3 regions of the Pseudoalteromonas sp. SCSIO 43210 genome follow, and region 2 is predicted to be linked to each of the others. Evidence: predicted binding sites of a transcription regulator. Region 2 holds the regulator's gene; each other region holds the start of a gene.
What was found. The regulator sigma-54, encoded in region 2, starts transcription at its own class of promoters, with help from an activator protein. The targets are predictions, from matches to a motif close to GTTGGCACGNNNNTNGNNT.

Region 1 (4,291 bases), 1.8 Mb from region 2:
TAGAAACGTGGGTAACACGAGACGATTTCGAAGTAACAGGCTATCAATGCCACGAAGCGATTCAATATCCATTTTCAGTATAATAAAAGATTAAGGAAAACATAATGAAAGCAGTGATCCCCGTAGCGGGCCTTGGTACTCGGATGTTACCAGCAACAAAAGCAATTCCTAAAGAAATGCTGCCAGTGGTAGACCGTCCTTTAATTCAATACGTAGTTAATGAAGCAGTTGCTGCCGGTATTAAAGAGATAGTGCTTGTAACGCATTCAAGTAAAAACTCAATCGAAAATCACTTTGACACCAGTTTTGAACTAGAAGCTACTTTAGAGAAGCGTGTTAAGCGGCAATTACTTGCCGAAGTGCAAGCTATTTGCCCTAAAGACGTAACCATTATTCACGTACGCCAAGGTGAAGCCAAAGGCCTAGGGCATGCTATTAGCTGCGCGGCACCGATTATTGGTAACGAACCATTTGTAGTTATTTTACCAGACGTAATTATTGATGATGTAGAGAGCGATCTTAAAAAAGATAACTTAGCAGAAATGATCGCACACTTTAACGAAACCAAGCACAGCCAAATTATGGTAGAGCCAGTACCAATGGCACAAGTAAACCAATTTGGTGTAGTTGATTTAGGTGACGTTGAGTTAAAACAGGGCGAAAGCTCGCCAATTATAAATATGGTAGAAAAACCACCTGTAGATGAAGCACCATCAAACTTAGCGGTAGTGGGTCGTTACGTGTTAAGTGAAAACATATGGCCTTTACTTGCAAAAACTCCGCAAGGGGCAGGCGATGAGATTCAATTAACAGATGCAATTGCGATGCTAATGGAACACGAAAAAGTAGATGCATACGCTATAAAAGGCCGTAGCCACGATTGTGGAAGTAAAGTTGGTTATTTAAAAGCAACTATTGAATTTGCACTACGCCGTGATGAATTTGCAGATGAATTAAAAGCATTTATTAAAGCGTTGATTTAATTTAAAAGATAACGTTAATAATAAAAAGGCGCCAACATGGCGCCTTTTTTAATGTTTAACCAGAGCTCTGGTTAAGAGATATACTAACATATTGAATTATGGTGATATTTAAATTTATTTTCTCTAGCCAGAGGTTTTCAGTGAAAACAAGGCGAATTTACGCGTCAATAGCTTTTGGGGATGAAGTTATTATCGAAATTTTGGGTTAAATACACTGTTGCAAACGTAGTATCTAAAAATACAGTAACTCAAAAGCTGTTGTTATTTTAAGGATTGAATATGTTTAAATGCGCGGTTTTTAAGTTATATTGTTGTTTTTTTGTTAACTGGCACTAAATTTGTATTAAATGTTTTCTTAAGGATAAAGGGACCCGCATTAATTGTTTTTTAAAACACAATTAAAGCTGAAATGAGTTGTTCCCATGGCCTATTTAAAGTTAAACGCTTAGTACCAACTTGCAATAATGTTTAATCAAGCGAATTGGTATAATTTATAAGAATGTTTAGCTGAAATGTAAGTGTAATTACACTGCTTTCAGGATAACGAATACATGTTTAAACATAAAAATAATAATAAAAATATAATTCTGAGTCTTTTAACGTTTGTATTTTGTACTGCCTGTGCTTCTACGTCAGAAGTAAACCAGTTAGAAAAACCAAGTAATTTACCAGAATATGTGTCAATCACAGCCTTAGAGCTTGCTCAGTTAAAAGATGCAGCAATGCAATGGCAACAAGCTAGAGCGGGCCTTGAGCGTATTTTAAGGCTCGAAAAAGAGATCACTTATTTAGTTGACCATATCGACATTATTAACACTAAAGCGATAACGCAATCCAACCAACGTTATACTCGTGCTGATACACGCAATCCTACAGCTGCTCATACCATAAAGGTGCTTTCGAAAGCGCCTAAACATAGCTACAGTAAAAAACGGGCTGTAAAATTAAATACGCTTAAGCATTCATTTTCATTACAAGTGGCATCAGTTAGCTCTGAGCCAAGCTTAAAAAAAGTATGGCAAAACCTGAACATACAGGCAGCTCCATTGTTTAGAAAAAAAATAGAGACTAACGTAGAGCAAATCCGTATTAACGATAAAACATTTTACCGCTTAAAACTGGGTTCATATCAAAAGTTAAATAACGCCAAAGCAGATTGCGAAGTATTTAAACTTTATAAACTCGATTGCATAGTAAGTAGTTACACAGATAAACCCATTAAACTATAGTTTAAACAAATAGTTGAGGTAGGCATGTTAATCGGGTTTAGGTTAAGCATTGGTGTAGGTTAACTAGCAAAATAATTAAAAAATCTTTTAGGCATAATAATTGCTTTATCTTTTTTATATTTGAAAGAGGATGGCAATTATGCGCCTTTTATTACCCCTATTATTAGTTAACTTAGCCGCTTGCAGTTTGATACCGCAACCAGCGCCAAGTATAAGCACACACGCTCCTAAAGCGGCTATGGCACCTTACACAGTTAATGATTATGTAAATACGCTAACAGTGCAGCTTAGTCATTTAAAAGAGCCGTTAAGTCGTAATTCCCGCATTGGTGTAAGTAGCTTTTATTTTGCTGATGGGCTCGACACCAAGTTAATGACAGAGCAAGCTTCAGGGCTTAGCCAGCAAATCCAAGAAAGTCTATTAACCCAAATGACCCAGCTTGGTTACCATACGGTAGAGTATAGATTAGACAATAATATAACATTATCGAGTAATGCCGATAATGTACTAAGTCGCGATTTAAATAAATTACGTGAACGTCAAAAAATTGACTTAATAGTTACCGGTACTGTGACTCGTCAGCAGCATGCATATATAGTAAATGCGCGACTAGTTAATATAAACAGCAAACAAGTTTTATCAGCAGGCAGTACCGAGATCCCTATTAATGTAATGTGGGGAAATGAAAAAATTCAGCAGCGCGACGGCCTTTTATACCGCAGCGAATACTAATTTGGAGCACAAAATGAGAAACCTACTAATTACATTATGTTTGCCATTGGGATTTGGCTGTTCGCAAATGTTTAATGGCATGGAGTCAGAACAAGTAGAAGAACCGCAAAGCAATAGCCCTGTAATGCTTGTAAGTGAGCAACGCGAAGTTGCGTCGCCTGTTGTAAATAATCAACTTTTTCAGTCTGGGTTGGTTGAGCAAAATAACTACACTAAATCAATGCCCGCCAAGCGTAAAAATATTAACCATTACGTGCGTGGCATAATGCAAGACATGGTCGAAAACTTACAGTACGTAAATGATAAAACACCACTTGCTGTTTCAAGCTTTGTATTTTTAGATGATAACTACAACGATGGCAGTTTATTAGGAAATCAGATATCAGAAAGCTTTATGCACGAACTGCATAGTTTTGGTATACCGGTCATTGATTTTAAAACAACCGACTTTATGCGAGTAACACCGGCGGGTGACTTTGTATTTAGTCGCGACTATTTAGAGTTAAATCAAGATCAAAATTTTAACTACGTCCTAGCCGGTACCTTAGTGAGCCACCAAGGGGGGGTATTAGTAAATGCTCGTATTGTTGGTTTGAAAAGTAAAGCGGTTGTAGGCAGTGCACAAGGCTTTATTCCTCAGTCAGTTGTTGATGCGCTTAACAGCAGCTACCGAACTGATGGCATAATGCTTAAGCAAGCGGATGAGTGAGGTGATTATGCGTTATACATTAAACAGCGTGCTTAGCGCTTTTAGCATGCTAGCATTGGCTGGGTGTTCTATGACACATATTACTCAACAGCAACAAAACACAAATACCCGCGTAGATGTAAACACACAGCATGAGCAAACACCGGAAATGCTGTCGTCGGCTAAAGTAGATGTACATGACGAATACGATTCATCACAACAATTTATGCCCCTTAACCACCATCAAACATTGGTTAATTATGTAGAGCAAATGGCCCTCGATCTAGTCGACACCCTCGAATCAGGTAATGATACTAATGCGCATTTAAATATTGCGGTTACAACCTTAGTTAATTTAGATGCCACACTAAACAACACAAATCAGCTTGGAAATCAAATATCTGAAACCTTAATCCATCAATTACAAAAATTTGGTTATGGTGTTGTTGATTTTAAAACCACAGAAACCATAGACGTAAATAGCCGTGGCGACTTTGTTTTATCGCGTGATATAGCAAAACTTAATGAAGACCAAATGGCCAGCCACGTACTTGCAGGTACTTTAATTTATCGACGTAATGGGGTTGCGGTCAATGCGCGTGTTATTAACATAGACACCAAGCAAGTTGTTGCCACTAGCCGAAAATTAATACCGTTA
Region 2 (4,291 bases):
GAAGTTCGTTATGATGTAGCTAAACGATTTTTAACCCTTATTGGCGATGCACAAGTATCGCAAGCGGGTCAAAAAATAAATGCCAAGAGTATTACTTACGATATGCAACAGCAATTAATTAGCGCTGAAAAAGACGAAAACTCAACCGATCGTGTGCATACTATTTTAGTACCTATTGAGACTAAAAAAGAAAAAAACGATAAAGGTCAGCCATGAGTACATTAAAAGCAGAACTATTAGCTAAAAGTTATAAAGGCCGTGAAGTTGTAAAAAATGTAGGTCTGGAAGTAAAGGCTGGCAGCATAGTCGGGTTACTTGGCCCTAATGGTGCAGGTAAAACCACAACGTTTTATATGATTGTAGGCCTTGTACCTAGTGATAAAGGCAAGATTTCTATCGACGATAACGATATTACTCTTTTACCTATGCATAGTCGTGCTAGATTAGGCATTGGTTACTTACCCCAAGAATCATCAATTTTTAGAAAGCTTACTGTTTATCAAAATTTAATGGCTATTTTAGAAACACGTAAAGAGCTGAATAAGCAAGCAAGAGAAGACACACTTAACAATTTATTAGATGAATTTAGTATTCAGCACATTCGTGATAGCCAAGGTATGGCATTATCAGGAGGCGAGCGTCGCCGAGTTGAAATAGCGCGAGCACTAGCCGCTGATCCTAAATTTATATTGCTTGATGAGCCTTTTGCTGGTGTTGACCCTATTTCAGTGTTAGATATAAAGAAAATAATAGAACATCTTAAAAATCGTGGTATTGGTGTGTTAATTACCGACCATAATGTAAGAGAAACTCTTGATGTTTGCGAAAAAGCCTACATAGTTTCTCATGGTGAGTTAATTGCATCAGGCACTCCAGAACACGTATTAAACGATAAAACAGTACGTGATGTTTATTTAGGCGAACAATTTAGGCTGTAACATTTACGCCATGTCTTTAAGCATCTGCTAGTATTAATTATAACAACATAAAAGGATTGTTAGAGATACATGAGGCAATCATTACAGCTGCGCATGGGCCAGCAACTTACAATGACTCCACAGCTGCAACAAGCAATTCGCCTGTTGCAACTCAGTACATTGGATCTCCAGCAAGAAATACAAGAAGCACTCGACAGCAACCCCCTATTAGAGGTTGAAGAGCAAGATTACGCCGAAGATTCTGCTGGTAAAAACGAGCAAAAAGCAGATAACGACGATGTCACTGTTAGCGCAAATGCTGATGATGTTCCGAGCGAATATGAGCAAGACAGTGGTGAAGCACTTGCTAAAGATACGCTAAGTGATGAAATGGCTATGGATGTTAGTTGGGATGAATATATGAGCGCAGCCCCAGCGTCATCATCAGGACCAATGCCTGAAGATGAATCTATATACCAAGGCTCCTCAACTGAAACGCTCCATGAATACCTAATGTGGCAACTACAACTGACTCCCTTTAGTCCTACCGATGAAGCGATTGCGATTGCGATTGTTGAAGCCGTCGATGATTCGGGTATTTTAACGCTAAGCTGCGAAGAAATTTTAGAAAGTTTTAATCAAGAGAACGAAGAAGACAACGAAGTTGAACTTGACGAAATAGAAGCTGTTTTAAAACGAATTCAATTGTTTGACCCTGTTGGTATTGCAGCACGTAGTTTACAAGAATGCTTATGTATTCAGCTGAACCAATACGATAAAGAAACACCCTATATTAATGAAACAAAAATGATTTTAACCGAGCACATTGATCTATTAGCTGCTCGCGACTATCGTACATTAATGAAAAAAACAAAGCTCAAAGAAGAAGAGCTTAAAGAAATAATGACTTTAATACATACTCTTAGCCCAAAACCGGCGGATACTATAGTTAGAGAAGAATCTGAGTATGTAATTCCTGATGTATCGGTGAAAAAAATAAAAGGTCGCTGGGTTGTTGAACTAAACCCAGATAGCATGCCTAAAATCAGAGTCAACAGCCAATATGCAGCAATGTCACGCACCGTTAAATCAAGTGGTGATAGCCAGTTTATTCGCTCGCATCTACAAGAAGCTAAATGGTTTATTAAAAGTTTAGAAAGTAGAAACGATACACTATTAAAAGTAACTAATTGTATTGTTAAGCAACAACAAGGTTTTTTTGAGCATGGCCCCGAAGCCATGAAACCAATGGTTTTAAATGATGTAGCAGAAATGGTCGAAATGCACGAATCAACTATTTCACGCGTAACAACTCAAAAATATATGCATACACCTCGCGGTATTTTTGAGCTTAAATATTTTTTCTCAAGCCATGTAAGTACTGAAAATGGAGGCGAATGCTCATCAACAGCAATACGCGCTCTCATTAAAAAATTAATCGCAGCAGAAAACTCAGCAAAACCATTGAGTGATAGTAAAATTGCAGATATATTAGCTGAGCAAGGAATAAAAGTAGCGAGACGTACAATCGCAAAGTATCGCGAATCTCTAGCTATTCCACCGTCAAATCAGCGAAAAAGTTTGATTTAAGACGCTAAACAAAGAGGGTAATGCTTATGCAACTAAACTTAACTGGTCGTCACGTAGAAGTAACTGATTCATTAAGAGATTATGTAAATACCAAATTTGCGAAGCTAGAAAGACACTCAGATCATATTAATAATGTTCATGTCATTCTTGATATAGAAAAATTAAACCAAAAAGCTGAGGCAACGATTCATGTAAGTGGAGCTGAGTTATTTGCCTCTACTGAACATCAAGATATGTACGCCGCCATTGACTCGCTGATTGACAAGCTCGATCGCCAAGTTATTAAACACAAAGAGAAGCTTGCTCGACACTAATATTATGAAATTAAGTTCACTTATATGTCAGGACTGCAGCAGAGCTGCGGTCCTTTTTAATAGTAAAAAAAGAATTTTAGAGTTCATCAGTCAACTTGCTCATGACAAGCTCCCATATCTTTCTCAACAAGATATTCTCAGCGCCTTAATGAATAGAGAAAAACTGGGAAGCACTGGTATAGGAAGAGGCATTGCAATCCCTCATGGGCGAATGAGCGGCGCAGAAGAGCCCTTAGCACTCGTATTAGTAAGCGAAACACCTATTAATTTTGATGCAATAGATAATCGCCCTGTTGATATATTTGTTGCTCTCATCGTACCTGATGGCGATAACCAGCAGCACTTAAAGACGCTCGCAACGATAGCTGATAAACTAAATAATAAAGATTTTTGTAAACAGTTACGCAGCGCAAAATCAGATACTGAACTGTATCAAGTTATTGTAGAACAATCGTAATTAACATAATGGGTGATAAATGGAATTAATTATCATAAGTGGCCGTTCCGGTTCTGGAAAATCGGTTGCTTTACGCGTAGTTGAAGATTTAGGTTATTATTGCGTAGATAATATTCCAATTAATCTGCTACCTTCTTTAGTGAGAAGTGTATCTGATAACTACGACAAAATTGCAGTTAGTATTGATGTCCGTAATTTACCAAAAGAGCAAGATGAATTTAACGATATCCTTGAATACTTACCTGGCTTTGCTAAACCGACTCTGTTTTATCTAGACAGTGAGGATCAAACATTAATTAAACGTTTTTCTGAGACTCGCCGTCTACACCCGTTATCAGTTGACTCATTACCTCTTGATTTAGCTATAAAAAAAGAAAAAGAACTACTCGATGTTCTCACTACTCGCGCTGACTATATGATCGACACGAGTGATTTAAGTGTTCATCAACTTGCTGAATCAATTCGTGAAAAAATTCTGGGTAAAAAAGATAAACAACTCATTGTTACTTTTGAGTCATTTGGCTTTAAACACGGCATTCCTAAAGAAGCTGATTATGTCTTTGATGCACGCTTTTTACCTAATCCACATTGGGAGCCAGAATTAAAACCTTTAAATGGCTTAGACCAACCCGTAAAGGATTACTTAGCCAGCCACAGCATTGTCCAAAAGTTCACTTGGCAAATTCAAACTTTTGTACAAACATGGTTGCCACATTTAGAGCGAAATAACCGTAGCTACTTAACTATTGCTATAGGTTGTACTGGCGGGCAACATCGCTCAGTATATTTAGCACAAACGATTGGTGAAAGTTTTTCGATGACACATCCAAATGTAAAAATCCGCCATAGAGAACAAGAAAAATAACTCATTCAAAATAATCATCTGTTCAGCTTAGGTAGAGTAACTTATGCGTTTAGAAGACACTTTTTTAATAAAAAATAAATTAGGACTTCATGCAAGAGCCGCTACAGTATTAGCGCAACTTGCTATTAAATTTGATGCCTCAATCATG
Region 3 (4,291 bases), 300 kb from region 2:
GCAACTATTGGTGTGCCTTCTTTGAAGAAAGTAGCCCCACTCGCCTTACATCCCTTAATAGGCTTTACAACAGCAATTTTAACCCCACATTCATTCAAAATAGACTTTAATTTGGGTAAGAATCGGCTAGGTTCAGCAATCCGAGATAATGACTTAATATTATTTAAGCTTTCTTTGAGAAGCTCTTTGTTAAGTTTTTTCGTAATTTGATCTGCACTATGTATTTCAGCTAACCTCAACCAAGTTGTAACCGCCAAAGGTTGCGAATCAAAGGAGTTTGATGTTCTAAATGCCACTTGCTCAGTTCGGGATTTATATAAACTTTCCCATTCATCAATTGCTTTCGATTCAAAAAAATCTAAACACTGTGCAATTCTATAAGGCTTAGTTGTATTTTTGTTTAGAAAACCTCTACTAACTAAATCCGAAACAGGTAATTCATTGAACCAACTTTCACATTCGTTAGCTTGATGTACTAATGATTGAAAATAATTTTCTTCTCTATTTATCCAAAAAGATTTTGAAACTCCGAAAATATGCTCAAGTCTCTCTGCAATTTCTGAAGTAAGCTTAGAAAACCCCCTCAAAAGGTTTTCTAAACCATCATTCTCCAAATTCAAATGATTCATTAGCTCTTCATCAGAAAAAGCTCTTTTCTTTGCTAAACTTTGAATTGTTGCACCAGGTGGAGAACACCAGTTAGGCTGAAAATTTTGCATATTGCTTTCCTTCGTCCAAAATTTCTACTAATTTTAAGTGCGTAACATAATCCCAATCAGCTTCTTTAGAAACATAGCTGTTGTTGGCTACAAAAGCTAATTCTACGGTATCGGTAATATTAATAATCAAGCGTTCAGGTGACATGGTATTTTGAAAAAAATATGGGACAGATAATAGAATTTTTAATTCACCAAAAGAACTACAAGCTTTTATATCTTCAAAGAGAGACATTAACGTTTCAGTAAAATCCCCTACCAACTCTTTAAGCTTTAAATATTGGCAACATGAATCTCTGAGTTCTTTTGAGCTAAAGGCTATTTCCACTATTACCTTGTAATCTTTATCCCTAATCAAGTGCCCATCATACTAGTTTTACATCTTTTTTGTCCAGTACAGGTTATTACAAAACAAATACTCCAAGGCAACAGATAATCAATTGCCACTTTAAATTCCTCAATGATTGACCGCACATAGTTAAAATACGCTCACAGGATATAAGAAGCCTTAAAAGTTACAAGATTACGTTAATTTGCTATATTGAAAAGTAGCACAGAGGTAGCACAGGGTAATTTCTGTTAGTAGGTATTTACTTGGAAAGCTTTTAAAAGTGGTGGCCCCTCCCAGACTCGAACTGGGGACCTAACGATTATGAGTCGTGTGCTCTAACCAACTGAGCTAAGGGGCCAACTTTTATATAACTGCTAGGCAGTTAATTTTTGAAGCGTTCAGTCACAGAGCGACTAAAGCGGGTTGCAGTATAAAAACTTTTTGGGGGCTTGTCACTACTAAAAACCTTTATTTTAACAATCAGTAAGCTAACTGCTTAAATAGTAATCTTTTATGAGGGAGTAATGTGTAAAAATGAGGAATTTAGGAGAAGGGATTCATGCAAGCCAATTAAAAGTGCCTATTTAAGCTGTATTTAAAATTGACTTACACAACTAATAATACAAATAACACAACGTTACTTTTTAGCAATAATATAAATGGCGTGTATTAACCCTGGGAAATAACCTAGCAGTGTTAATAAAATATTTAACCAAAAATGCATACCTAAGCCTACTTGCAAAAATACACCTAGTGGCGGTAATAAAACTGACAATATTATACGAATGATATCCATAACTTAACTCCTTTAAAATTAAAAAACAAAAAGCCCAGATTCACTGGGCTTTGAGTATAGTGCATTATTCAGCAACGATAGATAATTTATCTACCACGTCGCGCACATCTTCAGCATTTTTGGCAATTTTAACCGCTAGCTGTTTTTCAGCTTCAGATTCTACAGAACCGTTTAGAGTTACAATACCGTTATCGGTATCAACATCGATGTCTGTACCACCAACTTCTGAGTCAAATAGGAAGCGCGTTGTGATTACGGTGGTGATTTTAGCGTCTGTTAGGTCGTTATCACCATCATCCATCATGTCTTTGTCTGTGTTTTTGGTATCCATGTTTTTTACAACAGTCAGGCTGTTTTCAACATCGGATACGCCATCTAGGCTAAGTACAAGTTCTTCTGCTAACTCTTTTTCAATTTCGCTATCAACTTTACCTGTAAGTACTACCTTGCCATTTTTTACATCAGTGTTAATGTCAAAGTTGTTTAGATTAGTGTTCATAAGTAGCACTGTTTCTGCCTTACCATCAATCCAAGCATCTTTACTTTCGTTTTCCCAGCTGTTTGCTTGGGCACTCATAGCCGTAGTACCAAGAACTAAAGCCGCGATAATAGATTTGTTAAATGTTTTCATAATCTTTCTCCTTTTGATTAAAGACACTTTAACTAATGCGAACTTTAGGCCAACTAAATTTAACATTTAAATTCAATGGGTTGGAAATTTAAATCAACTAATCTCATGTTATAGCCGTGTAACTATTTACAGACTCACCGGTAAAACTTTCTCACATTGTGAAAATAGCTAGATAATTGCTGTTTTGGTTAATCTATCGTTAATATAACAAAACTAAAAACAGACTGAAAAATTAAGCCTCTGATAATTATTGAAATTATATTTGGTACGCCGTTTGCTTACTCACCACCAATAGTAAATATAATAAGGAATACCCATGTCTGTAAAAGTTGAAGACCGCCCAATAGAGCAAGTACGCGAACAAGTGATAGATCAATTAATTTATAATTACAGCCATGGCGTTATTTCAGTGGATGCATTTGAAAGACGCTTAGATGAGGCTATGGATGCAAATAGTAATGAAGCTTTGTTAATCCTAGTTGAAGACTTAACACTTAATACCGATCAGCAATATAAAGCAGAAAAACAATCGCAATTTACTCCACATTATAGTGCACAGCAAAACAGCGATGATGATTTTACGCTACGCAGCATTTTGGGTTCTAACGAGCGCAGCGGTCAATGGGTTGTGCCAAAAAATATATACTTAACCAATTTTATGGGCTCTGTAGTGCTTGATTTTACTGATGCCATTTTTACCCATCAAAATGTAACGATTCACGTTAACTGTATTTTTGGTAGCGATGAAATTTATGTACCAGAGCATGTAAATGTAGTCTCTAAAATGTTTTGTATTTTAAGCAGCCTTGAAAACAAGTCGGTATCGCTTAACAAGCGCCAAGGGCCCACTATTCATATTGAAGGTAAAGCAGTAATGGGAGCGGTTGAAGTTAAAATAAAACGCACCATAAAAGAGAAGTTTATGAGCTTTGCAAACGAGCTAAAAACACAACTTGGCGTTAATAATAACCGCTCATTATAATTTATCTAGCAGCGCGTTAGAGTCGATTGACCTTTAAGGTCAGATATTGCCTTAATTAGGTGCGTTTAATTGCTGCCCGAAATTTGTAACCTAAATAACCTGAACTCTGGATAATAAATCGATCTCAAGCAACTATTTTCAGTGCTAACTGCAGTCCTAGGTAGAGCCTTTCGTTAGCCTGTGTTTGGCATTTATACGTTGTTATTACCTATTTATAGGGAATAAGCACACCACATAGGTGTGTTCTACTAAAAACCAAACACACGGCTTAAAATTCAACTTCGAAAGATGAATAAGCCTAAGTTACTGCCTGACGTTTTATTATAAATCGTTATTTCGCTCGCTTGGTATATCACTTAAATATTCTACAAACTCTACTTCAAATCCAGCCGGATCGATAAAATAAACATTTTTTCTAAATGGGTTGTCACCGCCTTGTTTATCTATTTTAAAACCAACTTGTTGCAAACGCTTTACTACTGCATCTAAATTTTGGGTAACGTAAGCAAAGTGCGCTAAACCTAATTGATGGCCTGCTAAATCTCGGTTTTCACCTTCACCATGATCGCTCATTGCAATGTATTGTGTGTCATCACCAAAATGCACCCAGCGCCTTGGTTTACCATGCCAAGTGCCCCTACCTTCACTTCGGATTGACCAATAAGGGAATACCGCTTGATAAAATTTAATCATATCCTCAATATTATTAACCACTAAATTGACATGTTCTAAATACATAATGTGTCCTTCTTGATTAAGTATGCAAACACAATAAAACCTCAAGTTAACTTTAGGTAAAGTGGTTTTTTAGATTTATTTAAATTTTATACAGCCG

Region 1: a site for sigma-54 is predicted at 2,300-2,318, ahead of LOS73_RS17090 (FlgO family outer membrane protein). Genes of this name have one in related genera too.
Region 3: a site for sigma-54 is predicted at 2,510-2,528, ahead of LOS73_RS01895 (BON domain-containing protein). Genes of this name have one in related genera too.

The regions. Positions count from the first base shown of each region.
Region 1 covers NZ_CP087225.1:3,908,655-3,912,945, reverse strand. Annotated here, with positions in the region: gene LOS73_RS17105 (thymidylate synthase) at 1-83, shown strand, start outside; gene galU (UTP--glucose-1-phosphate uridylyltransferase GalU) at 105-983, shown strand; gene LOS73_RS17095 (SPOR domain-containing protein) at 1,535-2,212, shown strand; gene LOS73_RS17090 (FlgO family outer membrane protein) at 2,352-2,945, shown strand; gene LOS73_RS17085 (FlgO family outer membrane protein) at 2,959-3,654, shown strand; gene LOS73_RS17080 (FlgO family outer membrane protein) at 3,662-4,291, shown strand, end outside.
Region 2 covers NZ_CP087225.1:750,049-754,339, reverse strand. Annotated here, with positions in the region: gene lptA (lipopolysaccharide transport periplasmic protein LptA) at 1-216, shown strand, start outside; gene lptB (LPS export ABC transporter ATP-binding protein) at 213-938, shown strand; gene LOS73_RS03325 (RNA polymerase factor sigma-54) at 1,008-2,507, shown strand; gene hpf (ribosome hibernation promoting factor) at 2,534-2,821, shown strand; gene ptsN (PTS IIA-like nitrogen regulatory protein PtsN) at 2,826-3,278, shown strand; gene rapZ (RNase adapter RapZ) at 3,298-4,143, shown strand; gene LOS73_RS03305 (HPr family phosphocarrier protein) at 4,187-4,291, shown strand, end outside.
Region 3 covers NZ_CP087225.1:447,039-451,329, reverse strand. Annotated here, with positions in the region: gene LOS73_RS01915 (ImmA/IrrE family metallo-endopeptidase) at 1-719, opposite strand, end outside; gene LOS73_RS01910 (hypothetical protein) at 700-1,044, opposite strand; tRNA gene LOS73_RS01905 (tRNA-Ile) at 1,329-1,405, opposite strand; gene LOS73_RS01900 (YqaE/Pmp3 family membrane protein) at 1,685-1,843, opposite strand; gene LOS73_RS01895 (BON domain-containing protein) at 1,908-2,474, opposite strand; gene LOS73_RS01890 (LiaF domain-containing protein) at 2,791-3,456, shown strand; gene LOS73_RS01885 (VOC family protein) at 3,778-4,194, opposite strand.